Regions from separate parts of the Paenibacillus sp. TSM33 genome, predicted to be linked through region 1. Evidence: riboswitches for the same ligand, from Rfam matches in the RefSeq annotation. Region 1 holds a riboswitch; each other region holds the start of a gene.
The links. A riboswitch is a leader RNA that binds a small molecule or an ion and turns the genes downstream of it on or off. The one in region 1 is predicted to bind cyclic di-AMP.

Region 1 (8,048 bases):
TCGGCGAGAAACGGCGTAAGTTGCTGCTCAAGCATTTTGGATCGCTCAAAAAAATAAGAGAGGCCAGCGTCGAAGACTTCCGGCCTCTCTCTATTGGGGATAAGCTTGCTCGTCAGATTATAGCTGCCCTTCGGGAGGAGGAGTCGTAGAATACGGCTCCTCTTTTTTCATGGGTTCAAACATGATTCGATTAGGTTTTTTAGGACTAAACCAGTAAATGATGTAACCGACAATAGCCGGAAGTAAGATCCAGAATAGACCGGCGCTCACATTCACGGTGTCTCCCAGACTTATCACACTAAGCCCCATGAGTATGCTGTCAAAAATAACGTGGCTGAACATGGCAGCGATAAAGCCGTAACGCAGGAACACGAAGCTAAACAGCAAACCAAGAAAAGTCAGCTCAATAGGTCTTGAAATCACTGGATAGATTGGATAAAGCGTATGTCCCAGTGCCCAAATAAGCGTAGTGATCAGACAAGCAACAAACGTATTTTTGACTATTTTTTTTACCATCGGAATACCAAATAAACGGTAAACAGTCTCTTCTCCAATACCTGCCATCCAGGCCATAATCGGCAGTAGCCATGGATAAGCCATATTGTAAGGGGATTGCGTGGCGTCTGTAGTGGAGAATGTATTAAATGTGCGCTCCAGTACAAAGAACAAAATGGATTGTACGCCGAGTAAAATGAAGGCCCACAAGTAACCGACATACATACTGCGAAGCACATACAGCCCGTAGCCCGGCTCTTTGGCCCGTGGCCATGCATTGAGTCCAACCTGACGCATAAGCCCGTCACCGCCGACCAAGGAGAAATAGAGGGCAACAGCCATAAAGAAGGTAACACCGACCTGGAATATCATAAGAAATATAAGCATGCCCTTACTGCCTGCTTCTGCTTGTAATAAAGGCAGCATGTTCATGGTCCCAGCTATACTAGCAATAAAGTATACAATGGACAGAACAATACCGCGTACAAATGAAGTATGTCGTCGGGTGAGTGACGCATACACAATGGCAAGGACGCCCAGGACAAAGCTAAATAGGGCATAACCCGCATAAGTCATCCAATTCGCCCAGTATGTTTGCTTTTTAACATAGTCGGTATAGGATGAAGGGGCAGCAAAGCTTTGGGTAAACGAGCGAACATCCCCGTCTTCAAAAGTAAAAGCCAGCGTAAGCACCGAGGCGCCGATTTTCTTTTCGTCCACGGTATATTTTAATCCGCCTTCCCCCTGAGTGGTCGCAAGCTTCAATTCCGATGGCTTAAAGCCAAAGCGTTTGATCCATATTGCTGCAGCCTGTTCCTTAGCTTCGAGCGTCATGTCGCCCTCAGCTATACGTACAAGCTTATTTCGTGCTTGTTCATCTGTAGAAACATCAGCCTGTGTGTAATTGGTGCTGGAGGTGATCCGTTTAAAGCTAACGACCTTCCCAGTGGATAAATCCACATGAATTTGCAGCTTGCCCTTCGCTGAGGAGTCAGGCAGATCAACCCGAAAGGTTTCATAAGGATAATGTTTTTTCCATGTTCGATCGTACTCTTGAAGCAGTTTTTCTCTGGATAAATAACCGTACAAATCCGTTTCAGCCTGATAGGTCACGACAGGCTTCTCTGGCTGTGATTCTGTATAGCCCAGCTGGGAACGGGCAAAGTCCAGGGCGTGTATGACCGCTTCTTGTTTGCTGATAACCTTTGCATTCATCAATGATTCCGGACTTGGATTGCTAAGCGAGGGGATAAGCAATTGAAAGATAAAAAAGCAAATCAGGCCAACCCCGCCCAGCAAGCCTAATTTTTTGAAGTTGGCCGTGAGCACGACCGGTTTCCCGATAGGATTCATGAGTTTCCTCCTTAATCTGTAAATAAGAACATCCATTAAAGATATCATACTGCACAGGTTCCCGCCAACAGACCAGCGATATTCATGAAAACAGAGCGAAAGCACTTTAAAGTTTTAATAAAATTAGATAAGCTATGATTAAGCGATGCCCATTAACAAATTAAAGCCAATTTCACGTTTTTTCGGCGAAATCAGTTTTGTGATCTGGTTAGAGAAGGATTATAATCTTAAGGCAATGCCTATGAAATATATGGGTAATGATATACATATAAGCCGAATTTCTATGAGAAAACGGGGGAACCATGTTAATAGGGGTGAATTTTACACCCGATCCTGATGGACCGGAAGTGTAAATAGGGCATACTGTACTGTCCGAATCCGTCAGCTAACCTCGTAGGCTGTGGACAGGAACCAAGTCAGGCACTCGGTTTTCCGGTGTCTTTTTTTGTGTGTATAAGTGTGAATAAAAGTTTGCTGAGTTAAGGACGCTGCGCGTTCCATTTGGTCTTCCAATCGCTGTTGCCACTGAATTTTTTTGATTTTCTAGACCTTGATAAGGGTAAAATTCAGAGTCAAAGGCGAGCGCTATCGCTGCTGCCCGCCTTAAAGTCATTAAACGTTCCATGAGGTAGTTACGTATAAAGTGTAGTGAGTATTGAAAGGCAAAAGTATCCCGCTTTGCGGATACTTTTCTGATTTAAAAAAGAAATGGACGAAAGAAACTGAAAAGAATTGGTGATTTTATGAGCTGAGCGATCTCCATGCTCATAGTTCACTAAGGAGGAGAAGTGATGAATAAATGAATCCCAATGCAAGCTGGCTTCGGCTTTCTCCACCGCAAATATTCGTTGCAGGCTTTGCCATTATCATTCTAATAGGTAGTTTATTGTTAATGCTGCCCATCTCTAATACAACAGGAAAACCACTTGCGTTTATAGATGCTCTGTTTACTGCCGCTTCCGCGACCTGTGTAACCGGGCTTGTCGTTAAGGATACAGGGATCTTTTTTACAACCTTTGGTCAAATCGTCATCGTTGCGCTGATTCAGATTGGCGGACTTGGCTTTATGACCATGGCTACCTTGATCGCGCTGGTGTTCAAACGTCGGATTTCCTTGCGGGAGCGCCTTATTTTGCAAGAAGCGATGAATCAGACCTCGGTCGAAGGGATTGTCGGATTGATCCGTAAGGTGCTATGGTACTCGCTGATGATTGAGGGCGTATGTGCAATCATTTTTTCGATTCGCTGGTCGTTTGATATGCCTGTGGGCAGGGCGATTTATTTTGGAATATGGCATGCTATTTCCATGTTTAATAATGCTGGTTTTGATTTGTTCGGTGAATTTCGCAGCCTGACAGGTTATGTATATGATCCGATTGTTAATTTTACAGCCATGTTCCTCATTATTTCGGGTGGCATTGGTTTTGTAGTGATGTCAGACCTGGTAGAATATCGCAAGCGTAAGAGACTGGCCTTGCATACCAAGGTGGTACTCAGCATGACAGCTGCTCTGATTATCGTCGGCACGCTCGTCATTTTTGTGTTTGAGTTTACAAATCCGAAGACGATTGGCTCGCTTGATTGGGGTGGTAAACTGCTGGGTTCTTTATTCCAGTCCGTTACCCCTCGCACCGCAGGTGCCAACACGCTGGACATTGCAGGTTTGCGGCAGGCTACGCAGTTTTTTATCATCATACTCATGTTTATTGGGGCTTCGCCTGGCTCTACTGGAGGCGGGATTAAGACCACTACATTTGCCCTGCTCATTGGGGCGGTGTTTTCGATGCTGCGGGGACGGGAAGATATTGTGCTGTTTCGGTACCGACTTGCGCAGGCACGCATTTATAAGGCTTTGACCATTACATTGCTGGGGCTGCTGTTCGTGATCGGGGTGACGATGATTCTGTCCGCAACCGAAGATCATCATTTTCTGATGATCTTGTTCGAGACGGTGTCTGCATTTGGTACGGTAGGACTGTCCATGGGGCTTACACCTGATTTGACAGTTGTAGGCAAGCTGGTGATTACCCTAACGATGTTTGCAGGCAGGCTGGGTCCACTCACGCTAGCTTATGCACTTGGACCGAAAAAGGGTAAGGAATTGTATCGTCATCCAGAAGGCAAAATAATTATAGGATAAGGGAGTTTTCGAGTAGATATGAAAACGCAGCAGTTTGTAGTCATTGGCTTGGGACGGTTTGGCTCAAGCCTGGCTTTGCAATTAGTGGATATGGGGTGCGAGGTGCTGGGCATTGATCGGAATGAGGATGTTGTGGACAGTATGAGTGAGATCCTGACACATACTGTCGTGGCAGACGCTACAGATGAAGATGCGTTGCGGTCACTGGGCATCCGTAATTTCGATTGCGGCATTGTTGCGATTGGTGATGATATTCAGGTAAGCATCCTGACCGCCATTTTGCTGAAGGAGCTGGGTGTGAAAAAAGTCGTAGCCAAAGCCATATCTGTGCTGCATGGGCGTGCGTTAGAGAAGCTTGGGGTGGACCGAGTCATTTATCCGGAACGGGATATGGGTATTCGGGTAGCGCATCAGCTGGTCACGCCTAATCTGCTCGATTATTTGGAGCTGTCCAAGGAATACAGCATTGTAGAACTTAATGTGCCTGCATGTCTGAATGGCAAAACGTTGGCAGAATTAAATGCGCGCACCCGCTTTGGTTGCAGCATCGTTGCGCTTCATACGGCGAATGGTATCTTGATCGCACCGACAGCTATGGATCGGCTGAAAGCAGACGATATTATGGTCATTATCGGCTCCAATGACAATATCGGCCGCTTTGAGGATGAGGTCGTTAATATCAATGAAGAGGGCTAGATCCTCTACACCATACGGTAGCCTGCAAACGATGCGCGTGTCTCGCTAATCCAGCGTCGTGCCGTTGGGCCGAGATCGGCCGTTTCTGAGTAGATGAGGGAGGTCGTTCGGCGTGTTTCCTTCAAATCAGGCAAGTACAATGCAGTAAGTCCATTATCTCGCAGCAGTTCGCTGCGCAAATAGGATTTGGGCAGCAAAGCAGATGCCTTGCAAGTGGGAAGGAGGCGTACAATCGCCTCGAAGGAGTCGATTTCCATACGGATATCCGGCATAATGCCGCTACGCTGGAACAAGTCATCCGTCAGACTGCGGTACCAGGTTCCTTTGGAGAAAATAATCATCGGCAATCCTTGCAGATCTTTCATCGAGGCCGTTCCTGTCTTGACTGTTAATTCATGTCCGATGGGAACGACTAGCTCCAAATGATCGTCAAATAACGGAATGCAACGCAGTCCGGCTTCATGAATGGCAGACCCGACAACGCCGGCGTCTGCCTTTTTGTCGCGTACAAAGGCGACGATTTCATGCGTCTTGCCGGTGAGCAACTTCAGCTCAGTCTGAGGATGCTTGCTCATGAAAGCCTCGACGAGGGTAGGCAGCGTCGTTTGGAGGGTCGTGAGACTGGCGCCCAGTGTAAGCATGCTCTGAGCCTCATTTTTGTGCTGGGACAGCTTTTGTAAGAAGCGAAGCTGTCGTTGCCGTTGCTCTAGCGCGAAAGTATATACAAATCGGCCAGTAGATGTAATTTCGAGCCGTTTGCCCCGACGATCAAATAGATGGACACCCAGCTCTTCTTCCAGCTTGGCAATTTTGCGGGACAGGGCGGGTTGGGACAGATTCAGCAGTTTGGAGGCTTTATTCAGGCTGGACTGCTCGACAATGACGGCAAAAGCGTTCAAATCCTCAAACAAATCTTCCACTTCCTCTCTATATGCAAAAAAGACATAATAATTAATACGTATATTGCAATTCCATTATAAGCCGAAAAGGAGTAACATAAAAGCGACACAAGATGTTCACACTTTTGTTTTTCCTTATAAGGGACACCTTGTTGGACATTTCCTGTCGGGAACTGTCATTTTATATGTTATATTACTATTGAAAACGCTATTATTGGGAGAAGGGAGCATGACCTAGATGAGAGGATTTTATTCCAGAAAGCTGCATTCGCTTCTTGGCGTCATTCCGTTGGCTCTATTTTTTGTTGAGCATTTGGTGACGAACTTCACAGCGGTGGAGGGCGGCAAGGAAGGATTTAATCGCAGCGTGGCCTTCCTGAATGGTTTGCCGCTGGTTATTGTGTTAGAAACGTTATTCATCTACTTGCCATTACTGTTCCACGGGATCTATGGCTTGTATATCGCTTATCAGGCTGACCCGAATGTCAAAAGGTTTGGCTATTCGCGTAACTGGCGCTTTTTGTTCCAGCGTATTTCCGGCGTCATTACGTTTGTATTTATTATCTGGCACGTATACGACACACGCTTTCAGGTGGCATTGGGTAATGTAACTCATGAGGAGCTAGGCGGCGTAATGCACGGCATAGTGACGAACCCAGTCTATTTTATTTTGTATTTAATCAGTGTCGTTTCGGCATCATTTCACTTTGCTAATGGACTGTGGGCATTTATGGTCAGTTGGGGGATTACCGTGGGACCACGTGCCCAAAAAGTATCTTCCTACATCTGTATGACCCTGTTCGTGGTGGTGTCTATCGGCTTCGTTGCTTCCCTGCTTGCATTTCGCAGCGCGGAATTCCAGGAAACGGCAACAGCCTTGGTGCAATGCAGCCCTTTTAAACAGCTACTGTAAACGAGTTATTTTAATTATACATCGTGTTGAGATTTTATTCTGATTTGTAAAAGGGGATTTAGTACAAATCCTGAAAAGAAGGAGTGAGCAGAAATGGCAGCATCCAACATTATTGTCGTGGGCGGCGGTCTGGCAGGTCTAATGGCTACGATCAAGGCGGCAGAAGCAGGAGTCCACGTTCATCTATTTTCTTTGGTTCCAGTCAAAAGATCCCACTCCGTTTGTGCGCAGGGCGGCATCAACGGTGCGGTAAATACCAAAGGTGAGGGAGACTCACCCTGGATTCACTTTGATGATTCAGTCTATGGCGGTGACTTTCTGGCAAACCAACCGCCGGTAAAAGCGATGTGCGAAGCGGCTCCGGGAATTATCCATCTCATGGACCGCATGGGTGTTATGTTCAATCGGACACCAGAAGGACTGCTGGATTTCCGACGCTTTGGCGGTACCCAGCATCATCGGACAGCCTTCGCTGGCGCGACGACAGGACAGCAGCTCCTGTACGCTCTCGATGAGCAGGTACGGCGCTGGGAATCTGCTGGTTTGGTGACCAAGTACGAGAACTGGGAGTTTTTACAGGCTGTACTGGATGATGAAGGCATCTGCCGAGGGATTTGCGGGCAGGATTTGCGTACGATGGAAGTGAAGACTTTTGCAGCGGATGCCGTTATTTTGGCATCAGGTGGTCCCGGGATTATTTTCGGCAAAACCACAAATTCCGTCATTAATACCGGTACGGCTGCCGGTGCAGTGTATCAGCAAGGCGTTCGCTATGCGAACGGTGAGTTTATACAGATTCATCCAACGGCCATACCCGGTGACGACAAGCTGCGTCTCATGTCCGAGTCGGCACGGGGGGAAGGCGGTCGCATTTGGACGTATAAAGACGGGAAGCCATGGTATTTCCTTGAAGAAAAGTATCCCGCTTATGGAAATCTGGTCCCTCGCGACATTGCGACACGTGAAATATTCAGCGTATGCGTTGATGAGGGGCTGGGTATTAATGGCGAGAACATGGTCTATCTGGATCTGTCTCACAAAGACCCAAAAGAGCTGGATGTAAAGCTGGGCGGCATTATTGAGATTTATGAAAAATTCGTCGGCGACGATCCACGTAAAATCCCAATGAAAATATTCCCGGCTGTTCATTATTCAATGGGCGGTATGTGGGTCGATTATAATCAAATGACAAATATACCGGGTCTGTTCGCAGCTGGTGAATGTGAATTCCAATATCACGGAGCGAACCGCTTGGGTGCAAACTCGTTGCTGTCGGCTATTTATGGCGGGATGGTGGCTGGACCAAAGGCTGTGGAATATATCAAGGGCTTGAAAAAGTCTGCCCAGGATGTAGCTTCTTCGGTATTTGATGCGGCAGTCCATCAGCAGACTGAGAAGTACGAGCGTATTTTGCATATGGACGGAAAAGAAAATGCCTATGTTCTTCATAAAGAGCTGGGTGAGTGGATGACGAACAATATGACCGTGGTTCGTTATAATGACAAGCTGGAAGCTACGATTCACAAGATCAAGGAACTGAAGGAGCGTTACT
Region 2 (8,048 bases), on a different contig from region 1:
AGACTTTTGATGGCCATGCCGTCAAGGGTTGTAATTTGAGGGTACCAATCGTCTCGCATGTAATGTTTAAGATCCTGCAGACTGTTCAAGTGTCCGTTACGAAAACGTTCCTCCAGTCCATAATAACGGGTAAAACCACCAATGGGCAGGGAAGGGTCCAACAATAATGCGTAGTTTAGCAACCGGTTACCTTTATGCAGAATGGTTCGCCTCCTTGAAGTAAATATTTGTGTAATGTTATTTAACTTGAATATTGATTTGTAATAAAAAATCGAACATTTATGTAATATATATTTACACTTAAAGCTCTATTGTGTCAAATTAAATAATTTTATTGCTTATATATGTTAAATAAAATTACATTAAAAATAATTATAATATTCTTGTTTACAAATTGTTGCTGAGAGAGTATAATAAATCTGTTGCCTCAATACATTATGACATGCGGTCGTGGTGGAATGGCAGACACGCTATCTTGAGGGGGTAGTGGGCGTACGCCCGTGGAGGTTCGAGTCCTCTCGACCGCATTATGTGCAATACCCAGTTAAAAAAGCATCCTGACACGTTTTACGTGAAGGGATGCTTTTTTTGTTAAATACTTTTCATTATATCATCCCGTCACAGAAACGGTCGTATGGGCAACGGACTGCTCGTTAACTGTAATGAAGAAAGATTGTCAGTATTTCTGCAAAAGCTTCTTAATATCTTCTACAAGCTTATCTGGAGTGGTTTGCGGCGCATAACGCTTAAATACGTTACCTTCTCGTGTAATTAAGAATTTAGTAAAATTCCATTTGATCGCTTTGGAGCCTAATACTCCTGGAGCAGTGTGGGTCAGGTAGCGAAATAGAGGATGTGCCTGATCACCGTTCACATCTGTCTTGGCGAACATGGGAAAGGTCACTCCGTAATTGATTTGGCAAAACTCGGAGATCTCCTCGCTGGAACCCGGCTCTTGTTTGGCAAACTGGTTGCTGGGAAATCCCAAAATTTCAAACCCTTGTTCATGATACTGGTCATATAGTTCTTGTAGCGCCTTGTACTGGGAGGTTAACCCACATTTGCTGGCAGTATTCACGATAAGAAGAACTTTCCCTTCGTATGTGGATAACGGAATTTGTGCCCCTTGTAGGGTCTGTGCATCATATTTATATACGCTCATGATATCCCTCCTCATTCAATATTCTACAATTAAATTGCGAACAACTCAACAAGGGGTTGCAAGTTCAGAAGAGTCTAAGTCTACAGGCATTGTGCTATTGTAAAATCGTATTTTGTTCAAAACGGTAAATCGCACTTCAAATGGAGCAAGTTGAGGTGTTTCTTCTCACAAAAAAGGGTTCATTCGATAATTATCTAGTACATATAGCGCATTTTCTTTCTTTTTTATAAATAAAGGGCAACCGTACCATACCCTAGGCCAATATTGACATGCCTTTCATTTTCAAAAAGGGGTGAAATAGAGAGTTTTAAAGAGATAGGAGAAGCATATGTTGTTTGTAAGCGTTATCCTTAATCTTCTATGCTCTAAAGGGTGATTTATAGCCTTGTCATTGAGCTTTACAGTCTTCCTTGCACGGGTGTATGATTCAAGACGTAATTTCAAATTAACAACAATGAAGCAACAACGAATTGTCTAAAGCGCTGAATTTTGCAGTTGCAAAAACGGGGGAACCAACGAGTATATACTGCTTTGCAAGCCGTGTGTCTCATGGGGTGAATTTTCCGGCCAAGTGCCGTAAATAGGGCGACTCTCACGTCCGAATCCGACAGCTAACCTCGTAAGCGTACAGGGAGAGGCAACAAACCGCCGTGTGCAGCCATGGTTTATTTTATCATGGAATGTATGAAGCCGGAGGAAGCCTTTTTCCTTCGGCTTCTTTTTGTTGTCTTTTTATACCGGGAGAGGAGCTACTGATGGAAGGTCGGTTAATTATTGTCACTGCACCGAATGAAGCGGGCAGAAGTTTTGTGAAATTGCTTATGTTCAAAAAATTGGCGTTTGCAGTTCTCACAAATAGCACCCAGGAGGAACGACAGCTCAAAAAAATGGGTGTGGAGCACATTGTGCGCATCAATACGATGCAAGCGGGAAAATGGAATTTTCCTAAGAAAGAAATTGGTAGTGTGTATTTGTTCGAAAACAGCTTGAATCTAACTTGCCGTTTCCTGCAAATATGTCGGCCACTAACATCAGAATCGATCTATGTTATTACGCACGGCTGTAATCCACAAGGAATTTATCGGGGATTGGGAGCGGACCATGTGATCTACACATTGAACGGAGAGGTGGGTTTCCTGCTGAACGGATAAGCACTTATAACATAGCTGGTTTTATGATTTTATGATGGAATCGGAAATAACGATCTGAGGAGCGATATGGAGGGTATGAACATGATGGATTTATACATGCTGCTCGTAATGGCTGTGAGTTATGGAGTGATACTGCTGTTTGTACGCTGGTGTGACGCGCAGACCTCAAAAGGAGGGCGAAGAGGATGATCGTTGTGCTAGGGCTCACGGCTATTGTGTTCGTGTATTTAATCTACGCACTCCTGAATCCTGAAAAGTTCTAGTCAACTATAGGATCGAGCAGGCAGGAACAGCAGATCAAGAATGCAGCATCAGAGGTGCAGATTTTCGCAAACGTGTGCACTCAATGGATGATCTGAATCAGGTCTGTTGTTCCAAATGCAGGAGCATTTTAAGGAGGAATAGAGGATGGAGCTACTGCAAATTGGAATTGTGATCGTCATATTGTTGCTCTTGATAAAGCCGATGGGTACCTATATGTATCACGTATTTTCGAATGAACCGAATCGGACAGATCGGATTTTTGGTGGAACGGAAAAGCTGATTTATAAAGCTGTAGGCTTGAAGAAACAGGACAGCATGCGTTGGACCACGTACGCTATGAGTTTCATTGCAACCAATGTGGTGCTTGCGGGGATCAGCTACCTGCTATTGCGCTTGCAGGCTATACTCCCGGGCAATCCGGTTGGGAACAGTAATATGGAAGCATCATTGGCCTTTAATACGGTAATCAGCTTTATGACCAATACGAATCTCCAACATTATAGCGGAGAAAGCGGGCTTACGTATCTGACACAGATGGCGTTTGTCACGATGATGATGTTTACTTCGGCTGCTTCAGGGTTTTCGGTTGCTGCGGCTTTTATGAGGGGATTGACGCGGCGCGGTGAAGGGTTGGGTAATTTTTTTCAAGATTTTATTAAAGCCAACATACGAATTTTCCTGCCGCTTGCCTTTGTACTTACGCTAGTGCTGGTTGGGTTAAAAGTACCGCAAACGCTACAGCCTACGGCGGATATTACGACTTTAAGCGGTACACAGCAGCAGATTGCTATGGGACCCATTGCCTCATTGGAATCCATCAAGCATTTGGGCACGAACGGGGGCGGTTTTGCGGGAGCTAATTCTGCGCATCCTTTTGAGAATCCAAGTCCTTGGACGAACGTACTGGAAATTTTGGCAATGTGGGTAATGCCAGCTTCTCTGCCGTATACTTTTGGGTTGTTTGCCCGTAATCGCAAGCAGGGCTGGATTATTTTTAGCTCGATGATGGTCTTGTTCCTTATTTTTCTAACCATAACGTATGTATCGGAGAAGACGGGTAATCCGTTAATCCAGGCACTGGGTATGGATGCATCTCAGGGAAGCATGGAAGGGAAAGAGGTTCGTTTCGGCATTGGACAATCGGCATTATTCACTGCGGTCACAACGGCGGCAACGACAGGTTCGGTTAATAATATGCATGATACACTGACCCCGTTAGGCGGTATGGCTGCTTTAGGAGAAATGATGTTAAACGTCATTTTTGGCGGCAAGGGTGTCGGACTGATGAATATGCTGATGTATGCGATTCTGGGGGTATTTATATGCGGACTGATGGTCGGAAGAACCCCGGAATTTATGGGTAGGAAAATTGAAGGCAAGGAAATGAAACTGATTGCGATTGCCATTTTGGTACATCCGTTTCTTATTCTTGCTCCAACTGCGCTTGCATTTATGAGTCATTGGGGATACGATGCGGTCTCTAACCCTGGATATCACGGGTTGACTCAGGTGCTCTATGAATATGCATCATCTGCGGCAAATAATGGTTCGGGATTTGAAGGTCTTTCGGATAACAATGTGTTTTGGAACGTCACAACAGGAGCGGTTATGTTCTTTGGACGATATGTATCCATGATTGCATTGCTGGCTGTGGCGGCTTCGTTGAATGCCAAAGCGCCGACCCCGGTGACGACAGGCACACTGCGCACGGACAATAAGCTGTTTGGAGCCATCCTAATCGGAGTGGTCTTGTTGATTGGTGCGTTAACCTTTTTGCCGGTGATCGTATTAGGTCCTGTAGCTGAATTTTTGACCATGTGATGAAGAATGAGCATAGAAGGAAAATGAGAATGGATGAACGGGGTGCTTGATCATGAAGGAACAACGCAAACGCATGCTGGATAGAAGCATCTTGAAGCAGGCGGTCAAGGATAGCTTTATCAAATTAAATCCGATGATCATGATGAAAAATCCTGTCATGTTCGTCGTAGAGATCGGTACATTGGTTGTGTTGCTCATGCTGCTGCTTCCCGGTTATTTTGGAGCCGGTAAGGAAATGGGCTTTAACTTGGCTGTATTTATTATTCTGGTGTTCACGCTGCTTTTTGCTAACTTTGCTGAAGCGCTTGCGGAGGGACGAGGGAAGGCACAAGCTGCTTCCTTGAAAAAATCCAAGCAGGATTCACAAGCTAATAAGCTCGTCGGGAATGAGATTCAGGTGGTCAGCTCGACTGCATTGCGTAAAGGTGACGTGGTAATCGTCTCTCAGGGCGAAATGATTCCAAGCGATGGTGAAGTCATTGAAGGTCTGGCCTCGGTGGATGAATCTGCGATTACGGGAGAGTCAGCTCCGGTCATTAAGGAATCGGGCGGAGATTTTTGCTCGGTAACCGGCGGGACGCGGGTAGTCAGTGACCGCATTAAGGTGCGGATTACGACTGAGCCGGGTGAAACGTTTATTGATAAAATGATTTCGCTCGTGGAAGGTGCACAGCGGCAAAAAACGCCAAATGAAATTGCGCTGAATACATTGCTGATTAGCTTGACGATTATTTTTCTCATTGTGGTGGTGACGCTGGCCCCGATAGCCCGTCATTTTAAGATTGATTTGCCTGTTCCCGTGCTGATTTCGTTGCTGGTCTGTCTGATTCCGACCACGATTGGCGGACTTTTGTCAGCTATTGGGATTGCTGGAATGGACCGGGTTACCCAGTTTAACGTGCTGGCCATGTCAGGCAAGGCGGTAGAAGCCTCCGGGGATATCAATACGATGATTCTGGATAAAACGGGTACCATCACCTTCGGAAACCGGATGGCGAGTGAATTCGTGGTTGTAGATGGTATAGAAAAGGCAGAGCTAGCGAAATGGGCGGCAATGAGTTCACTAAAGGATGAGACGCCTGAGGGACGCTCGGTGCTGGAATTGATGCGCAAGCAGGATTACACGCTGGATGAATCTTTGGCAGCAGGTGGAACCTTTATCGAGTTCAAGGCAGAAACCCGGATGAGTGGTCTGGATCTCGTCGATGGACGAAAAGTACGCAAAGGCGCCGTGGACTCTGTCCGGCAGTGGATTGTATCGCAAAAAGGCAGTGTTCCGGCCGATCTGGAGGAAAAAGCGAATCAGGTAGCCGCAGAAGGGGGTACACCGCTGGCAGTGGCGCTGGATGATCGGATATACGGCATTATTTATTTGAAGGATACGGTGAAGCCGGGCATGAAGGAGCGCTTTGATCAGCTCCGGGAAATGGGCATCCGCACGATTATGTGTACAGGTGATAATCCGCTGACAGCAGCTACCATTGCACGGGAAGCGGGAGTGGACGACTTTGTAGCTGAGAGCAAGCCGGAGGACAAAATCGCGGTTATCCGCCGTGAGCAGGAACAGGGCAAGCTGGTAGCCATGACCGGGGATGGTACCAATGATGCGCCTGCGCTGGCGCAGGCAGATGTCGGTCTTGCCATGAATAGCGGCACAGTCGCTGCCAAGGAAGCTGCTAATATGGTGGATCTGGATTCTGATCCGTCCAAAATTATTGAGGTGGTCGCCATCGGTAAGCAGCTGCTTATGACACGCGGGGCATTGACAACGTTCAGTATTGCGAACGATGTTGCTAAATATTTTGCTATTATTCCGGCGATGTTCATGCTAGCTATTCCGCAAATGGGTGCATTGAATGTTATGGGACTGGGCTCCCCGCTATCGGCTATTTTATCGGCGCTTATTTTTAATGCAGTCATTATTCCACTTCTGATTCCGCTGGCCATGAAGGGCGTGAAGTATAAGCCCATGAGCTCGGATCGCCTGTTGGGACGGAATTTACTGATTTATGGCCTAGGCGGTATGGTGGTACCGTTTGCCGGGATTAAGGCCATTGATTTACTGGTACATTTGTGGATATAGCGCAGAAAGGGTGAGCGACATGAGTGGTTTTTATCGGATGTTGTCTGGACGCAGATTTGCTGCGCATGAGAAAGCTGGATCTGGCGAACAAGGTCATAACAAGCGTACAGGAACGGAGGCAGTGTCGGAAAATCAACCGGAGAGACAAGAGATGCGAGGAAGCACGGTTATTGGAGTGGCCTTGCGAACTTCTGTGCTAATGATCCTATTGTGCGGATTGGCATACCCGCTAGTCAGCACAGGGGTGGCGCAAGTCCTGTTTCCGCAGCAAGCAAATGGCAGTATGCTTCGTGACACGGGGGGGCGGGTGATCGGCTCTGAGCTGATTGGACAGACCTTTGCCAATCCGGCGTTTTTTCAAGGTCGGGTATCAAGTATCGATTATAATGGGGCTGGTTCAGGCTCAAGTAACTACGCACCCTCGAACCCGGCATTGGTGCAGCGGATCAAGGATTCTATTGCGGATTGGCAGAAGCATAACCCGGATGTACCCGTCAGCCAGGTTCCGGTGGACCTGATAACGAACTCCGGCTCCGGTCTGGACCCGCACATCTCGCCACAGGCGGCACAGGCTCAAATTCCGCGTATTAGCGGCTTGACGGGGATGGGGCAGGACCAGCTGAAGGCGCTGGTGCAGGAGCAGACAGAAGGCCGCAGCGCCGGAGTGTTCGGCGAGCCGCGTGTGAACGTGCTCAAGCTGAACCTCGCGCTTGAAGCTCAAGTGCAGACGAAGGCTGGCGAGCGTTGAGAGTATAATATTATTGATTTGTCTGATGATTAAGTTAAAATTATACTCACATATGATCAAGGAGGCGGTCCGAATGGTAACGATGAATAAGCGGACAGACTATAGAAGGACAGCGCCTAATCGTCCATAAACTGCGTGTTTTCTTCTTGATGAGGGCAACAAATAATATGCAGGAATATAAAATTATTAAAATGAATGATTTTTCATATCATCAGATTTCTCGGATACGAATGTTGGAACAGCGATGTAAAGATTCTGACGGATCAAGTTTGAGAGTGGGCATAGAAAGCCTTAAAGAAAACGGCGGGGATAAAGCATTCCTTTGTCAAATGGGCAGCCAGCTCATTGGCTACTTCAGTTGGTATACATCAGATGAAATCGAAGCTAATATTAACGCTATGGTTCATCCGGATTATCGGCGTCAAGGTGTGTTCCGCTCCTTAATGAACAAAGCTGCAGTAGAGATGCAAATACAAGGCATCAAAACATGTCGTATCAGAATCCCGTCCAATTCAAAACCTGGAATAGATTGTGTGAGGCACTTGGAGGCGAACTTTAGTACATCTGAATTTACTATGCATTTAGTTCAGTTCCGCTCTGATATGCTACGTCACTCCGGCTTAGTTTTACGACGAGAAGAAGCTCAGGATTTTGATTTTATGGTTAAATGTTCATCACAAGCTTTTGGGGATTCGGAGTCTTGGACAGAGAACTATTTTAAACATACGAGAGAACCAGAACGTGTTACCCACCTCGCTGTAGATAGACTGACACCAGTTGGCATGGTTCGAGTCAATCATATCCATACGGATACAGCAG
Region 3 (8,048 bases), on a different contig from region 1:
TTCTGGATGAACAAGGCGAAATCTTAGGCTTTATCTGTGTCTCGCGTGATATCACGGGGCGTAACCGCATGGAGGAACTGCTGCGTAGATCAGAGAAGCTGACAACCGTAGGGCAATTGGCAGCAGGCGTAGCGCATGAGATTCGTAATCCATTAACCACGTTACGTGGCTTTCTACAACTACAGCAGCAAAATCAAGTGTTGAATATGAAACACAACGATATTATGATGTCTGAGCTGGATCGCATCAATTTGATCGTGAGCGAGTTTTTAATATTGGCAAAGCCACAGGCAGTCCATTTTCAGAAAAAAGATGTTCGTTATATTGTGAGTGATGTTATTTCTTTGCTAGATAGCCAGGCGCATCTGCTAGGTATTGTATTCGACCTTCAGGTCACGGATGAGCCTGCCCTGGTATATGCTGAAGAAAATCAGTTAAAACAGGTATTCATTAATTTACTTAAAAATAGCATGGAGGCTATGAGTAAAGGCGGCGTCATCACAATTCATTTGTTCTTAGAGGGAGAAAACGTTAAAATCTTCATACGGGACCAGGGAACGGGTATTCCCGCAGAAATGCTGTCTAAGCTGGGAGAGCCTTTTTTCACAAACAAAGAAACAGGTACAGGATTAGGGCTTATGGTCAGCCAGCGTATTATACAGAGCCATAAAGGCACACTGGATATTGAAAGCACAGAGGGAGAGGGAACAACCGCCCTCGTGCAGCTTCCGATCGCCAAGCCTGAGTAACGAGTCGGGGGCAGGAGGAAGTGTGTTCGTAGAAATGGAGGGTACACAGGTTGCGCATTAACAAATTTATCAGCGAAACTGGTTTTTGCTCGCGCCGGGAGGCGGACAAGCTGGTAGAGAGCGGCCGCGTGACGATTAACGGCGAAGTGGCCGTGCTGGGCAGTCAAGCGGAGGAAGGCGATGATGTTCGTGTGAACGGCAAGCCACTGCGCGAGAAGTCCGATCACGTCTATATTGCATTGAACAAGCCAGTCGGCATTACTAGCACGACAGAGAGCCACATTAGAGGCAATATTGTTGATTTTGTGGGGCACCCGCAGCGGATATTTCCAATTGGACGCCTGGATAAGGATTCGGAAGGTCTCATTTTATTGACCAATGATGGGGACATTGTGAATAAGATTTTACGGGCAGAAGGCAAGCATGAGAAAGAATATATCGTAACAGTGGATCGTCCGGTCACACCATCCTTTGTGCAGGGGATGTCCAGCGGTGTGAAGATACTCGGTCATCGGACGCTGCCCTGTGAGGTAACACGTGTATCTGAGTACGTATTCCGTATTATTCTGACAGAAGGGAAAAATCGTCAGATCCGACGTATGTGTGCTGCCTTCGGTTATGAAGTTAAGAAACTGCAGCGCCTGCGAATCATGAATATACGGTTGGGGTCCCTTCAGAAAGGCGCCTGGCGTGATTTAACAGAGGCTGAAAAGCTGGAACTGGGCCAGATGCTTGATTATACGCTTAGCTAAGCCTAGAGGCCTTCTTGTAGCCTACAGCGCTTGGCTCTCGTATATGACAGGGATAGAGAACAGGAATCGCTAAATCAAAAGGCACCAGCTGCATAAAAAAATGCGGCGGTGCCTTTGTTCATATAACATATTCATGATCAACCTTCATTCGAGCTTGAGGTAGGACTAATAACTTGTGTACCGTTCTGATATTTGCGAAGAACGGAAATTTCGACACGACGGTTTTTGGCGCGTCCTTCTCCAGTCTGATTGCTTGCCAATGGTCGATACTCTCCATATCCGATGGATACAAACTTGGTAGGATCGAGTTGTGGATTGAGCAACAAAATACGCAAGAAATTAAGCGAGCGTTTGGCACTCAAATCAAAGTTGGACGGGAACTGACTATTGGAAATAGGGACATTGTCTGTATGACCGGATACAATGACATCATAACCAGGAAATTGCTGTAGCATGCTGGAAATGGATTTGGCCAGCTTTCTCGCTTCCGGTTTTACTTCGGCCTGCCCGGATGAAAACAAGGCATTATCACTAATGGTGATCATCAGCTGAGATTGGTTCAGCTTGGTGTTCAGTAGAGTGGACAGGCCGTTATTTTGAATATACTGATCCATCTGTTTTTTAAGCTTCTTTAAATCCTCTTCTTCCCGCTGAGCAAGTTGCTTCTGCAGGTCAGAGGTAGAGGTGGCTTTCGATTTTAGAGGTTGGGATACCTCTTCTTTATTTTTGCCCATATCCATGGATTGTGACGACGGATTCGCGGCCGAGTGATCCAGCACGCCAGTACCGCCACTAAAAGCTGAACTCAGGGATTGAGCCATAGTTTCAAATTTTTTGGCATCGAGCGAGCTCATACCGAATAAGACAATGAAAAGAGCCAACAGAAGGGTCATTAAGTCGGAATATGGCAACAGCCAGCTTTCGTCAGCATGCTCTTCATGCGGTTCATGTCTCTTTTTACTCACTGGTATCGCCATCCTTCTGGGTCATCGAAGCCCGTTCGGTTGGAGTTAGGAAGATTGCTAGCTTCTGACTGATGGCAATCGTCGAGATACCGGATTGAATCGAAAGCAGGCCTTCGACCATCATTAACTTAAGCTCCACTTCTTTTTTGGATAGCCGTTTCAGCTTGTTGGACATTGGATGCCATAGGACATAACCTGTAAAAATACCGAGCAACGTTGCAATAAAGGCTGCCGCAATGGCATGGGACAGTTTTTCCATGTCACTAAGGTCGGCTAGAGCGGCGATCAGACCTACAACCGCACCGAGTACCCCGAGTGTTGGAGCGTACATACCGGCCTGGGAGAAAATTAGTGCGCCGGCGCGGTGTCTGTCTTCGGTAGCGTTAATGTCTTCCATCAGAACATCGCGTACGAACTCCTGATCATTACCATCGATAATCATACGCATACCGCCGCGCATAAAGGGATCGTCGATCTCTTCGACCTTGGATTCCAGCGCGAGCAGACCTTCACGACGGGTAATGGATGCCCATTCGGTAAATGTACCGATAAGCTCCTTGCGATCCAGCAATTTCTGCTGGGTGAAAATAATTTTAAACAGCTTTGGGACCCGTTTCATGTCATCCATCGGAAACGCCATGAATATACTTGCTGCTGTTCCGACAAAAATAATCATGTAAGCAGCGGGATTATTGACCAGATTGACGACTGGAGCGCCTTTCAGGATCATCCCGACGACCAGTGACACAAGCCCGAGCACAAGTCCAATAATGGTTGTAATTTGCATGATACACCTCATCCATGAGAATAGATTTTGAATCCTTTCATGCCGCATGGGTCGTCCTTGCCCCAAGCGCGTCATTATGAGACGGATTATAGTATTTATCGACAAAACTCTCTTTTTTGTTAAGGGTCAATTTCCGGTATAATAAGGTGATTAGGTATTGAATGGCTGAACCACTGGAGGAAATAGCATGGGAGTAAAGCATGGGCGCGAGTATGAACAAATTTTGAACGATTTGACAGAGGCTGTGGGACGCATCCCAGATAGCTATGAATTTTTTGAAATGGAAGCAGCAGATTGGGACAGGCTGGACCCGGCGGGGCGTCAGGAAGTCAATGAAGCCTTGGCAGAAGACTTATTTTATGCCCTGGGCACGGAGCCCATAATCACTGTAGGCAGCGGCGTTGTGATTTATGAGCCAGAGCAGCACCGAATCTATGTACTCATCGGAGATGAGGAGCTAACGTCGGTCCCTTTGATCTAAAGGCCGTCTTATGGATTTATCAACGGGGCCGTGGTAATATGTACACCAATATATTGTAGTTTTGGCCGCATTTTCAGCGGCTGAAAGGCTTCCGTATAAACGGGGAGGAGTTCGTAACATGCCTTTTACACAAGAAGAGATTGAAGCACATCTGGAGAAGCTGGAGGGCTGGGAACTGGAGGAAGGACGTTGGATCGTTCGGAAATATAATTTTTCCAGTTTTATGAAAGGGATTGCCTTCGTGGATGAAGTTGCCGCTATATCTGAGGCATTTAATCACCATCCATTTATTACGATTGATTACAAGACCGTGACTCTGCGTTTGACCTCCTGGGATGATGGCGGTATTATGGCCGTAGATATTAAGGAAGCTCAACAATATAATGAGGCTTTTGAAAAAATGCGCAGCAGTCATTGAGTTTGTAATGATCTGTCGTATAAATAAGAGCGCCTTCGCTATACAACATCGCGGTTGTATAGCGAAGGCGCTCTTATTTATAGAACCCGATTCTGTTGTTCAGGACGATATACCATACAATGGAACGGCTTTCTGCCATCTGGAGTCTGGCGTTCATAGGTATCCGTCAGCTCAAATCCAGCTGCCTTGTAGGCTCGGATAGCCCGCTGATTCCAAGTGAGAACCTCTAGGTCAATTTCATTATGCGGATGACGTCGTCTGGCTTCCTCGGCAATGGCTCGGACAAAATCGGAGCCTGTACCGTGTCCGCATCTTTTGGGATGCATCCCAAGGCCCAGCCGGGTCACACCGACCATAGGAAAATATTGAGCAAATCCCGTCAGCTCATTTTCTTCGTCCAGTACGGCAACATATTGCTCTTGGCGAAGTGTGGGACTTCCAAATTCGACTTCAAGTGCCTTCATTTGTTCCCAGGGAAGCCAGCCGTATATGTTGTAGGGGGGATCATAGCGCCACTCGCAAATTTCAGCCGCTTGATGCTCGTCCATCGGTACGATCCGGAAGTTGGATATTGAGGCCGGCACTTTTTCATTCCTCCTTATGCAGGTACTTCAATCATTAACAACAGATTGTAGACAAGTTGTAGGGGAATGGCAAGCGTGTTTATTTCGTACCTAAGTCGGGTATACATTCAATAAGAAGGATTTACTGCTCATATGCTCCCCCAGCGGTGACGGTAAAACCGACGATGTTCGCTAAAACTGAAACCTTTTGAGGGTTCAGTTCGTCAGTAATGATAATCATTGCTGATGTAGTGGACATAAAAAACCGCAATTCGATTCCGGCCAGAATCAAATTGCGGCTAGGGTTAGCTTGCTGTGCGGTAGTTATTCTACGTTGTCGTCATCAGGAATATCTGAAGCTACAGAATGGTATGCGTCTGTGCTCATGATTCTTTTTGCACCGACATAACGGTTAGCGTAATAATTTTCGTTCAGTGAGCTAACTACTACACCACGTGAAGTCGAGGAGTGGGCGAATTTCCCTTCACCTACGAAGATACCTACATGGGAAACGCCTCTTCCTGTGGTGTTGAAGAACACCAGGTCGCCTGGTCTCATTTCATCGCGGGATACAGAAGATCCCATTTTGAATTGTGATCCAGATTGATGCGGCAGTTTAATTCCCAGTTTGTTGAATACATACATTGTGAAGCCGGAGCAATCGAATCCCTCGAGTGTAGTGCCTCCGCTTCTATAGTTCGTTCCTTTGGCATCTTGGATGACCTGGTCCATCTTGGAGTCTGCAAATGCACTGTTGCCACCGAATGTAAAAGATGTAAAGGCAATGGCGAGACCCATGGCTGCGATCGTTAGCTTCTTCTTCAAAAAAAATATACCCCTTCCAATGCCTGCGAGGTTAGCTTAAGGATTCGGTAGAAGGTTCCCCTATGACCACTCTGTTGCGAGATCAATTCACCCAAACTGGTTCCCCCGCTTCCTAGGTGCCAGGAATTAGGCTTAACTTAAGATGTGCACCTTGGAGAGCAGTATTCACGACAACGATGTTTTTAAGATAAAAGTTACAATAAAGATTACAAAGTTGTTACTATCAGTTCACTGCGATTATTGTAACAAAGACAGCAGGCTTTGGCAAATGTTTCATCGCAAAAAGTTACAAAAAAAATCTGTTCCTAACGCTCTAGGAACAGATTCTGTTAACAGTATTCAGTTATGTGCCGTTTGCACAGGAAAGAAAAAAGTTTTTTCGACAGCTAAAAATGCAGAAGAGAGCATAAGGAGAGGGGTTAGCCTCTGCTGGAGATATCGATGTGCCATAACCGGTACTGCGAACTGATATGCCACAGCCTGACCAGACTGGTAACAAAATGATACGATTGCTGGAGAATCAGCGCCAACATACCCGTCCAAATCATCGCCACGGTGCTAAATAGACCGAAAACTAGCAGTACACATGCACCGAGTAACAGGGATATACCAACAGCCGGAAGAAGCTGGCGAAAGAAGGCAAGCAGGGACGATAGTATGGCGTGACCACTGACAGTGCCCAGTTGCATATACAGGATACACTGCCGAATGAACCAACCGTAAGCCATCCACCCAATGGCATAGGGCAACAAATGCAGCAGGTAAGAGGAAGATTGCAGCGTTCCTGCAATAATAGGATAGAGTCTCGGTACCACCCAAAAGGCGGGAAGCAGCAGCAAACCCAACTCGATGATGTAATACAATAGCGATGACATACCGTGGCGTTTCATCCCTTTGAAGAAGGACAGGCTTTGTGGTTCAGTCGCATCGGTATGCAGGCTTTGATATATGCCGGCTCTAATGAAGGGAGTGATCAGAATGCGCAATACGGTTGCCCCTAGTAATATCCACAAATACACATGCACTTCCCGGCTGTCCATCAGCGCTATCTGGCCCTCCATCCAAAACAAAGTCTTCCCCAGCTCGTTTTGGCCCTGATCAGGATAACGTAACAGTAGCGGGATAACGGCAGACTGCACCAGCCGATAGAGAAATACTCCCCACAGCAGACGATACAGAAATAAAATGATCACGATATAAAAGCGTATGCGCACCAGCGCCCAGCCTTCTTTTATAACAGTCCGCATCCATAGACACCTCACCATGACAGACTTCCAAGCAGTGTCTCCAACAGCTTGGTTACACTTACACTCCAACGGGTTTGTTGTTTTTCATCCAATTCAGCCTTCAGGCTATTATTAATATGCTTGTTCTCCAGTGCAATAGTGTATAGAGGATCTACAGTCACATAGGACACGGGAGAAGCGCTTTTGAGTCGGAAAGTTGTACTTTTGCCCGCACCATCCCATGCCTTGAATATTGTTGTACCATCCTTGAAGGTAAATTGAACAGGGATTTTGGGATAATCTGCTCCTTTTTTGCTGAGCGTCACGATTGCTTCATATCCATTCTCCAACTTGTGATTCATGATGCGATCGACTGAAAAGTCCGCCATCTGGCCATCATATACATATTGTTCAAAATAGTGGCTCCATGATCGTCCGGTCACTCTCTCCACGACATGTTGAAAATCCTGTGAGGTCGGATGCTTGAATCGATAAGTCTGGACGTAGGTCCGCATAATCCGGTCCATTTTTTTCATACCCACCTGACGCTCAATACCTCGTAGTACTAATTTACCTCGTGAATAGGCATTTTGCGCATACTCAGCCGCCGACCCGTACTTCCAGGATTCGCGGTTTAGCGGCTGTGGGGAAGCTACCTGTCCCGATTGTAATGGCAAGTTGGGGGTAAGCCCATATTCTTGCTCCATGAGCCGTTCTTCTGCATAGGAGGTGAAGCCTTCATCCAGCCAAGGCTCCTCAAATTCATTGTTGGCTACCATTCCGTAGAAATATTGATGTCCAATCTCATGAACCAGCGTACGTTCCAGATTGTAGCCAGGATTCAGTTGGTCCGCAGCTGCGGCCGTGATGAGTGTTGGATATTCCATGCCGCCGGCTCCACTGCCTGTTTTGGGTGGAACGACGATGGATAGAGTGGAATATGGATAAGGCCCGTACCATTTGCTGTAGTACGAAAGGGCGGCCTTGGCTGCGCTCATGTAACGTCCTTTGAGTTCCTTATGGGACGGGTCCAGATAGAGCTTGATTTTGACACCAGGAACCTCAGCAGAAGAAAAGGGTTCTTCTACGGCTACAAAGTTGGGTGAAGCGGCCCAGGCAAAATCGTGTACATCATCGGCATAAAATTGATATATTTTTTGGCCGTTCTGTCGTACTGCACCACGGGTGGGAAATCCGGTCGCTGCTACGATGTGTGTTTCAGGCACTCGAATCCGTATACTGTAAATTCCAAAATCGGCATAGAACTCGGAGTTGCCATGAT
Region 4 (8,048 bases), on a different contig from region 1:
TCGTACCAGGAGACGCTGCCATGCGCTCAGCCACCTCCTTTTGAATCATAACGACGATATTCTCCAAAGGAAGCTTGTCCTCCAGCAGCCGCATCAGGATCGGTGTAGTGACGTAATATGGCAGATTAGCAACGACACTCACTTTGCTCACGTCTGCAAAATCGACTGCAAACACCTCACGCAAATCCAGCTTCAATACGTCTCCATGACGAACCTTTACATGCTCGTAAGGGGCCAGCACTTCTTCAAGAATGGGCAGCAGCCGCTGATCAATCTCGACAGCGGTAACCGCCTTAGCCGATTGCGCCAATTTCTCGGTCAAAGCTCCAATCCCCGGACCGATCTCAAGCGCGCCCTTTGTATCATCCAATCCGGCAGCATTTACGATCTTGCTCAGAATATTTTGATCAATCAGAAAGTTTTGTCCCAAGCTCTTTTTGAACGAAAAACCGTGCCTTTGAATAATTTCCTTCGTACGCCGCGGTGTTGCTATATCTTGAATCCCTGTCATACGGATATCACAATCCTTCACTTTCGATTTGTGCCAGCGCACTGGCAAATTCCTCACGGCTGATCTGAAATACAGAGAGCCGCTTATGTAGCTGCTTTCCGTTACAATAGCCAATACCCAATACATTCCCCAAGGCCATACGGCGTGCAGCAGCATTAGGATGGGTAATAAGTCCAGCGTCAATCAGGTCCGCCCATTCAATCAGCGGTTCGGCACCTTCCACTGTCGTATGTACTCGCGCGAGAGCGTGTCTGATGGCTTCCGGGGAGGCATTCTCTACGCCAATATCCCCTTTGCGCGTCGCCTCTGCCTCAGGTATAAAAGCCTGCTTGCAGCCGGGGACCTTGGAGGCGATGATTTTACGGATACGCTCCCCTGCATGATCGGGATCAGTTAAAATAATGACCCCCCGCCGTTCCTGCGCCAATGCAATTTTCCGCAGCGTCATTTTATTAATGGCTGAACCGCCAGTTTCTATCGTATCTGCTTCGACAGCACGGCGAATGGCTACCGTATCATCCCGGCCTTCCACCACGATCACTTCCTTGATCATCTTCGTTTCCCTCCACTGCTACACAGCAACATATATTTATCTTTCCCTGCTTTTGAAAACAAAATAAGAAGAGGATATCCTCTTCTTAGCATGGCATAACTATGTTGTTAATACTATCGCATTGTCCTCAACATACACAACCTGTTTTAGTTGATTTCCGGCTTTACAGGTCCGATAACATATACGGTTTTACCGTGCTTACGACCAAATTGATTGGCCCGGCTCAAACTCTCATAATACACATCGATTTTGTGGCCTTTAATCGCGCCACCGGTATCCTCCGCACGGCGGAAGCCCACCCCTTCAATATACACCCACCACCCGATTGGAATTACACTCGGATCGACAGCGATGGTGCGTCCTTCCGTGACACGTGTGCCGGAGGCGGTACGTGTACCGATACCTGGCTCCTGTGCGGAATACGCCGTCATGGAGACGTTTTGTAAAACTTTTCTATAATTAAAATTAATACCTGCTTTACGGACAGCACTGCCCGAACTAACCTTTGTAGCCTTAACCGCATCTTTAGGGCCGATGGAAGCAGCTAGAACGACCGGTTTTTTCTTCGTTCCTACCGCAATTACCTTATCCACACGATTCTGTGCGACTTCCTTGTTGACCAGCTGTTTGGATACCAATTTCCCATCATGGTATACCTTTTGAACATGCTGAACTACCACACCCGATTTGCCACTTTGAATGACTCGATTATCGCCTTTATAGAGACTTGGATCTGCCGTTTTGATGACCTGATAAGGCACTTGTTTTTTCTGTTCGACCTGCTGTTTCTTCACACGGACGATTTTTATGTCCATGTTAGCTGAAACAGAGGCATCCAACGCAGGGTAAACTTTATCCGTTGATGATAATTTATAGCCCGAAGTGCGAATGGCACCCTCTACTGTATTTTCTGTTGTGTACAGCTTTTTCGTCTCATTGCCTGAGGATACTTTAACCTGATTGGCACGTTTAATGACTACGCGATCCCCATCCTGTACTGCCCCATTTAGCGGCATGGAAATTGTATCATGCGGCTGAAGTGAAATAGAATGCTCATTGAGCAAATCTTGGAGCTTGGTTTCCCGGGTTTCTACCGCAGATGCCTTACCATCGATGACAAAAAAGACTTGTTTTTTAGATTGCGTGTACATCAGAATTGAAATCATAATCGTTAGTGCGATTAGAAAAATAGCAACCAAAGCAGCCTGGCGCACATTCTCTTGCTTCCAACGTAATACGTAAGACATGCTGGATGAGCGTGACTCATGGGTCTCCTCTTTTCGGAAAATGCCCATTTCCTCCGTCCTCCTTACATAGCCCGCCGTCTGGAGTAAGACATAGTTGATCGTTGACGTGACTATAACAGATTTTCTACAAGACAAGCCCGTACTGCGACTGTCCTGCACCATGTACCCGTCTTCGCGGCATGCTGTCCTCCCCTGTTTAACCACAGTATGATGACAGATTTTCTTTTATTCACAACAAAAAAAGCCAAAGAAAGAGACTAGAGAGCTCTTTCGTGGCTTCCGACATGTGTGAATATGCGGGAAAACTCATGCACGAGATGGCTTCTCTCTTGTTACGCTTACGGGGTTAGCTGTCGGGTTCGGACGTAGAGAGTCGCCCTAGCTTAGGTCAACCGCTCATGGCGGTCGCCTTCACATTCACCCCGAAGACCCAGAAAAGAAATCGAAATACGGCTTCTCTACCTGTTCATCCCATACAGGAAATGAATTTCGGTCGAGCCGGCTGCTGAAGAGACATTCTCTCTTGCACATACGCCGGACGTACTGTAAGCCATATCGGTTCCCCCGTTCCCTGTAAAAGGGACTCAGCGAGACTGGTTCATGAAATGATTTGTTGATGTTTACACTCAACAACAATTCACTGAAAAGATGATATCCTGTTTACATGCATGTTGTAAAGCAGGTTTCAACTACATTTTTTAAAATATTCGGTTAAAAAATTGTAATATTGTTGAGTTTCCTGCAACAAAATCATAATTAGCTCCGTCTATCTCTTTATTTTGATTGATTTATTCTCTTTTTCACTGAATGTCAAATCGTTCCAGGGCATTTTGGGTCGTAATGGATACCAATTCCTCCACCGTAATTCCCTTAATTTGGGCGGCTGCCTCTGCCACCAATCTCACATGTGCCGACTCATTTCGCTTCCCGCGAAACGGGTGAGGCGTCAGGTAAGGTGCGTCGGTTTCAATAAGCAGACGGTCCAGCGGAACCTGAGCCAGCACCTCTTTTGGCTGCTTGGCATTTTTGAACGTTATGGGTCCGCCAAAAGAAAGGTGGAAACCCATATCCAGTACCATTTTAGCAGTCTCCCAGCTCCCAGAAAAGGAGTGCATGACTCCGCCAATCTCGCCGGCCTTTTCCTCACGTAAAATTCTCACAATATCTTCATGAGCATCCCGGTTATGGATAACAATTGGCATGTTGAGCTCACGTGCCAGACCAATTTGATTTCGAAGCACCTGCTGCTGTACATCCTTTGGTGATGTATCCCAATAGTAATCCAGACCGATCTCTCCGATCGCTACAACCTTTTTATGGCTGCATAACGATGCAATCCATTCTAAATCACCCTCCTGCATTGTAATGGCATCCTGCGGATGCCATCCAACGGCCGCATAAATAAAATTATACGTCTCAGCCAGCTTCATGGTGGATGGAATGGTCTCACGATTAAATCCGATATTGATCATCCGTGTTACTCCTGATTCGACAGCACGTGCTATAACTTCTTCACGGTCTTCGTCAAATTGTGGCGCATCCAGGTGAGTATGAGTGTCGAATAAATCCAAGGTTTTCATCTCCTATTCTTACTTACATTTCCATATATTTGTCTATTGTTTGACAAAATAATTCCTTATTTCGGCAGGAAGCCTGTCTTTTACCCCGTTCAATTTATTTTGGGGAAAATACATGTGATATTTTCCTCGGTGAATGCCACTTATTGAGCGCACAATTTCTGAAACTTCGGATATTTCTCGCACCTCGCCCTGACGTCCAAGCAATAAAATCTGGTTGTCCGTTGAGCCACCCTGCCGAAACACATCATAAGGAAGATCTGTCGGAAAATCAATTTCAAGATCATATTCAGGATGCAAGCCAGCCTTTTCCAACGCCTCTCGAATATGGACTACGGTATCTGTATCCATATTTTCAATTTCTACATATTTATACAATCTACGATCCATAAAACGGCTGCTCAAATCACTTAAAATTTCGTCCTTTTCTCGTTTCCATTGGCTAAATACCGCCTGAATCAAAGATTCGTCCAGCATCAAATACTGCTCCACTGTTAGTTCTCCCTTTAACAGATCGGGCAGCGGATCAAGCAGAAAACCAAACTCATATCCGTTTTTGAACAATTCCTTTGCTCTCTTGAAAATTTTACGTAAAAGAATTTCCGAGCTGCGTGTTACAGGATGAAAATAAATTTGCCAATACATCTGATAGCGTGACATTAAATAATCCTCTACTGCATGCATACCCGACTCTTTTACGACAATTCTCCCATTGTGAGGACGTAACAAACGTAAAATACGATCCAAATCAATCGTTCCGTAGTTAACACCAGTCGAATGAGCATCCCGCAACAAATAATCCATACGGTCAGCATCCAGCGGACTCGTTACCAGGTTGACAACGATCGGCTTATCATACGTTTTGGCTATAACCGCCGCGACCTGGTGTGGCAGCTTCTCATCCACTTGCCGTAGCACCGCATTGATCTTCGTGTCCCCCAGTACAATGCGGCATGTCCAATCCTCATGGTTCATATGGAAGGCTTCTTCAATGGAATGAGAAAATGGACCGTGCCCTACATCGTGCAACAAGGCGGCACACAGAGCAACCAGTCTTTCTTCCTTTGGCCAGTCGGGAAAATCCCCACGTTCAAATTGGGAAATGATACGTCTCGTAATCTCGTATACGCCCAGTGAATGTGAAAACCGGCTATGCTCCGCTCCATGAAACGTCAGATAAGATGTGCCTAACTGGCGAATGCGTCGTAAACGTTGGAACTCCGGCGTATTGATCAATCGCCATATCACAGTATCCTGAACATGGATGTAATTATGTACCGGGTCCTTAAAAACTTTTTCTTCACTGAGTGGCTGGTGCAAGATATCAGCTCCTTTAAAATTCGGAATAATGGATTAAAATACAATAAAATCCTAAACGCCCTCCCTCATTCGACATCGTTTGTCGTAATATGTCGAATCATCACTTTTCGACATTTCCAAATCGACACACAAGACAAATCATCCGTAAAATAAGGTAATTCACATGAATAAAGCTCTTTGTTCTAAATACTTTTGCATAATTAGGCTGTTACTACTTTTTTAAGGTTGACTGTTTTGGGAATCGTTGGTATAGTAAATATCAGAAAAGAGAAAATTTTGTCGAATAATGACACTTATATTATTTTAAACGGCGAGAGGAGCCTGATTTATTATGATGAAATCCACTGGTATTGTAAGAAAAGTTGACGAGCTCGGACGTGTTGTTATTCCAATCGAATTGCGCCGTACCCTGGGAATCGGAGAGAAAGACGCTTTGGAAATTTACGTTGATGGTGAGCGCATCATGCTTAAAAAATACGAGCCTGCTTGTATCTTCTGCGGCAATGCTGAGAACGTAATTTACTTCAAAGGGAAAATTGTTTGCCAAGATTGCATTTCTGAAATCCCAACACCTGTGACAAACTGAGAATTTTAGTATATAATAGACTTATCAGAGATTGTTAATTCTAACCTTTTTCATATATACTCCTTGTTGCCTTCCACGGTTTGAACCCAACCGTTGGAAGGCCCTTTTTTGTTTACACACGTACTCATAAGAGTGCGTTGTATACATCCCTCTTGGAAATTGAACGGTCTGTAGCTGTACGCTTCATGGCATCCTTGCGTGTAAGCCCCTCTGACTCGTAATGCGCGACGTGAGACTCCAAAGATAAGTCCTGCCACCATGCCTGACGCTCCTGTTCCTCTTCCTCTTCGTTTTTTCCCTCAACGACCAGACAATATTCACCAATCGGTGGATTCTCCTCTAGTTTTGCAAGACATTGCTCCACCGTTCCACGCACCCATTCCTCATGCAGCTTGGTCAGTTCACGGGCAAGCACTACTTTGCGTAATCCTAATGTTTCCTTTATTACCGTCAATGTCTTTACAATACGGTGGGGCGACTCATAAAAAAGAATCGTGCCATGGGATACCTGAAATGATTGTAACAACTTCTCTAGATCCTTTTTCTCCCTTGGTGGAAATCCAGCGAAGGTAAACCTCTCTGTATCCAGTCCTGAGGCAATTAAAGCTGATAATGCAGCATTTGCCCCTGGGATAGGAATAACGCTGATGTCTGCTTCAAGTGCCAGCTTGACCAGATCCGAACCAGGATCAGAAATGGCCGGTAGACCTGCATCGCTAACTAGTGCCAAATTTTTTCCTTCTATTATATAACGTATCAGCTCAGGCCCACTGGCAGCCTTATTATGTTCATGATAACTGAAGAGCATTTCCGGCGTGATGTCGAAATGTGTGAGCAGTTTGCGTGTCTGTCGCGTATCCTCGGCAGCGATAATATTGCACGACTTTAGGGTGTTAATTGCCCTAAAGGTCATATCGTCCAGATTGCCAATCGGGGTGGCAACGAGATATAACTTTCCCCGTTCCTCTTCACGGTTACTAAAGCTTTTTTGTACAGCTGCTGTCACACTGAATCCCCCTTGCTTACTTCTCCATAGATTTCCCTTATTTCCTGAGTATAGTTCCCATCTTCCTGATATACAATGAGTGGAGGTAATAGACGAACTTCCGGTTTGCCGTCACGCATCGCTTCAACAAGTACCATATTCGCTTCCATATGAATCCGTGGGTGAACAAAACGTATCCGCTTGGGTTCCAGGCTATAACTGCGCATCAAGGATATAATCTCACCCAGGCGCTGTGGGCGATGAACCATCGATACTTTCCCCCCATTTCGGACAAGCCGAGAACATGCCTGGATGACTTCTTCCAGTGTACAGTTCACTTCATGACGAGCAATGGCCTGGTGAGGGTTCAGCTTGATATCGCTACCATTTAGCGGCATATAGGGAGGATTCACAGTAATTGCATCATACACGCCATGTCCCGTGATTTGAACCAGTTCACGCAAGTCTCCTTCCCGAATCTCAATCGCATCTTCTAATCCATTCAAACTGACGCTCCGTCTAGCCATATCTACCAGGCGTGGTTGAATCTCAATTCCTTCAATAGATGCTTTGGTGCGTGTCGTCAACAGTATGGGAACAACCCCATTGCCCGTGCACAAATCGAGAATCTTCCCACGCTGAAGCGGAATGCCTGCAAACCGTGCCAGCAAGACCGCATCCATCGAAAAGCTGAACACTTCATCACTTTGGATAATACGCAGATTATGTGAAAGCAGATCATCAATTCGTTCAGACTTCTTTTCATTTTCGTACATAATGCTCTCCCATCCTATAGCCTAAATCGCTTTTTACTCATACTTCCTTACAAAAAAGCCGTAGGCATCTTGCTCCTACGGCTTGTTTTTATTTATTCAAAAATGACAGACAGAAGAGGCAATCGCCTTCTGTTCGCAAATGTCCGTAATACACGTTGCATATATGAAATCCTTCATGATACAGCCTTGCCAGATTGTCGTAGCCTTCGCCCACGACCTCACCCGTCTCCTCTTCATCCTTAATGACGATCGGAGGAGGAAGTTTCGGCTTGCTTGCCGTCTTTTCTTCTCCAGAGGTTTCACGTTTGAGCATCTTGCGCACCTGTTCGTTTTCAATCGTTAGTCGTTGATTTTCCTCCAGCAGCTCTTTTACTGCCAGTTTCAATTCACCCAGATCGCTATGCAACTGTCCCATTTGGGTTTCCATTTCGTGAATACGCGCAAAAACATTTAATTTATCCAAGTTTCCACCCCGAAGCAACCTAATGGTTTA

Region 2: another riboswitch for cyclic di-AMP. It lies ahead of ACN6NF_RS06460 (hypothetical protein); the one in region 1 lies ahead of ACN6NF_RS20110 (TrkH family potassium uptake protein).
Region 3: another riboswitch for cyclic di-AMP. It lies ahead of ACN6NF_RS00480 (C40 family peptidase); the one in region 1 lies ahead of ACN6NF_RS20110 (TrkH family potassium uptake protein).
Region 4: another riboswitch for cyclic di-AMP. It lies ahead of ACN6NF_RS00085 (G5 domain-containing protein); the one in region 1 lies ahead of ACN6NF_RS20110 (TrkH family potassium uptake protein).

What each region holds. Positions count from the first base shown of each region.
Region 1 is NZ_JBLZXB010000018.1:227,900-235,947, reverse strand. It holds gene uvrC (excinuclease ABC subunit UvrC) at 1-149, shown strand, start outside; gene ACN6NF_RS20115 (CPBP family intramembrane glutamic endopeptidase) at 118-1,848, opposite strand; cyclic di-AMP (ydaO/yuaA leader) riboswitch at 2,110-2,263, shown strand; gene ACN6NF_RS20110 (TrkH family potassium uptake protein) at 2,648-3,988, shown strand; gene ACN6NF_RS20105 (potassium channel family protein) at 4,007-4,684, shown strand; gene ACN6NF_RS20100 (LysR family transcriptional regulator) at 4,690-5,595, opposite strand; gene ACN6NF_RS20095 (succinate dehydrogenase cytochrome b558 subunit) at 5,822-6,496, shown strand; gene sdhA (succinate dehydrogenase flavoprotein subunit) at 6,590-8,048, shown strand, end outside.
Region 2 is NZ_JBLZXB010000010.1:563,999-572,046, forward strand. It holds gene ACN6NF_RS06445 (urease accessory protein UreF) at 1-182, opposite strand, end outside; tRNA gene ACN6NF_RS06450 (tRNA-Leu) at 445-527, shown strand; gene ACN6NF_RS06455 (glutathione peroxidase) at 677-1,162, opposite strand; cyclic di-AMP (ydaO/yuaA leader) riboswitch at 1,633-1,804, shown strand; gene ACN6NF_RS06460 (hypothetical protein) at 1,918-2,313, shown strand; gene kdpF (K(+)-transporting ATPase subunit F) at 2,499-2,576, shown strand; gene kdpA (potassium-transporting ATPase subunit KdpA) at 2,722-4,398, shown strand; gene kdpB (potassium-transporting ATPase subunit KdpB) at 4,451-6,481, shown strand; gene kdpC (potassium-transporting ATPase subunit KdpC) at 6,501-7,229, shown strand; gene ACN6NF_RS06485 (GNAT family N-acetyltransferase) at 7,397-8,048, shown strand, end outside.
Region 3 is NZ_JBLZXB010000002.1:12,020-20,067, forward strand. It holds gene ACN6NF_RS00440 (PAS domain S-box protein) at 1-749, shown strand, start outside; gene rluF (23S rRNA pseudouridine(2604) synthase RluF) at 800-1,501, shown strand; gene motB (flagellar motor protein MotB) at 1,639-2,466, opposite strand; gene motA (flagellar motor stator protein MotA) at 2,459-3,253, opposite strand; gene ACN6NF_RS00460 (hypothetical protein) at 3,441-3,734, shown strand; gene ACN6NF_RS00465 (4a-hydroxytetrahydrobiopterin dehydratase) at 3,853-4,152, shown strand; gene ACN6NF_RS00470 (GNAT family N-acetyltransferase) at 4,230-4,736, opposite strand; gene ACN6NF_RS00475 (hypothetical protein) at 4,858-5,007, opposite strand; gene ACN6NF_RS00480 (C40 family peptidase) at 5,040-5,540, opposite strand; cyclic di-AMP (ydaO/yuaA leader) riboswitch at 5,546-5,683, opposite strand; gene ACN6NF_RS00485 (hypothetical protein) at 5,960-6,787, opposite strand; gene ACN6NF_RS00490 (M1 family metallopeptidase) at 6,799-8,048, opposite strand, start outside.
Region 4 is NZ_JBLZXB010000001.1:7,963-16,010, reverse strand. It holds gene rsmA (16S rRNA (adenine(1518)-N(6)/adenine(1519)-N(6))-dimethyltransferase RsmA) at 1-511, opposite strand, end outside; gene rnmV (ribonuclease M5) at 519-1,064, opposite strand; gene ACN6NF_RS00085 (G5 domain-containing protein) at 1,211-2,359, opposite strand; cyclic di-AMP (ydaO/yuaA leader) riboswitch at 2,631-2,911, opposite strand; gene ACN6NF_RS00080 (TatD family hydrolase) at 3,112-3,882, opposite strand; gene ACN6NF_RS00075 (HD domain-containing protein) at 3,925-5,208, opposite strand; gene ACN6NF_RS00070 (AbrB/MazE/SpoVT family DNA-binding domain-containing protein) at 5,540-5,794, shown strand; gene rsmI (16S rRNA (cytidine(1402)-2'-O)-methyltransferase) at 5,919-6,800, opposite strand; gene ACN6NF_RS00060 (tRNA1(Val) (adenine(37)-N6)-methyltransferase) at 6,797-7,555, opposite strand; gene yabA (DNA replication initiation control protein YabA) at 7,644-8,018, opposite strand; gene ACN6NF_RS00050 (PSP1 domain-containing protein) at 8,046-8,048, opposite strand, start outside.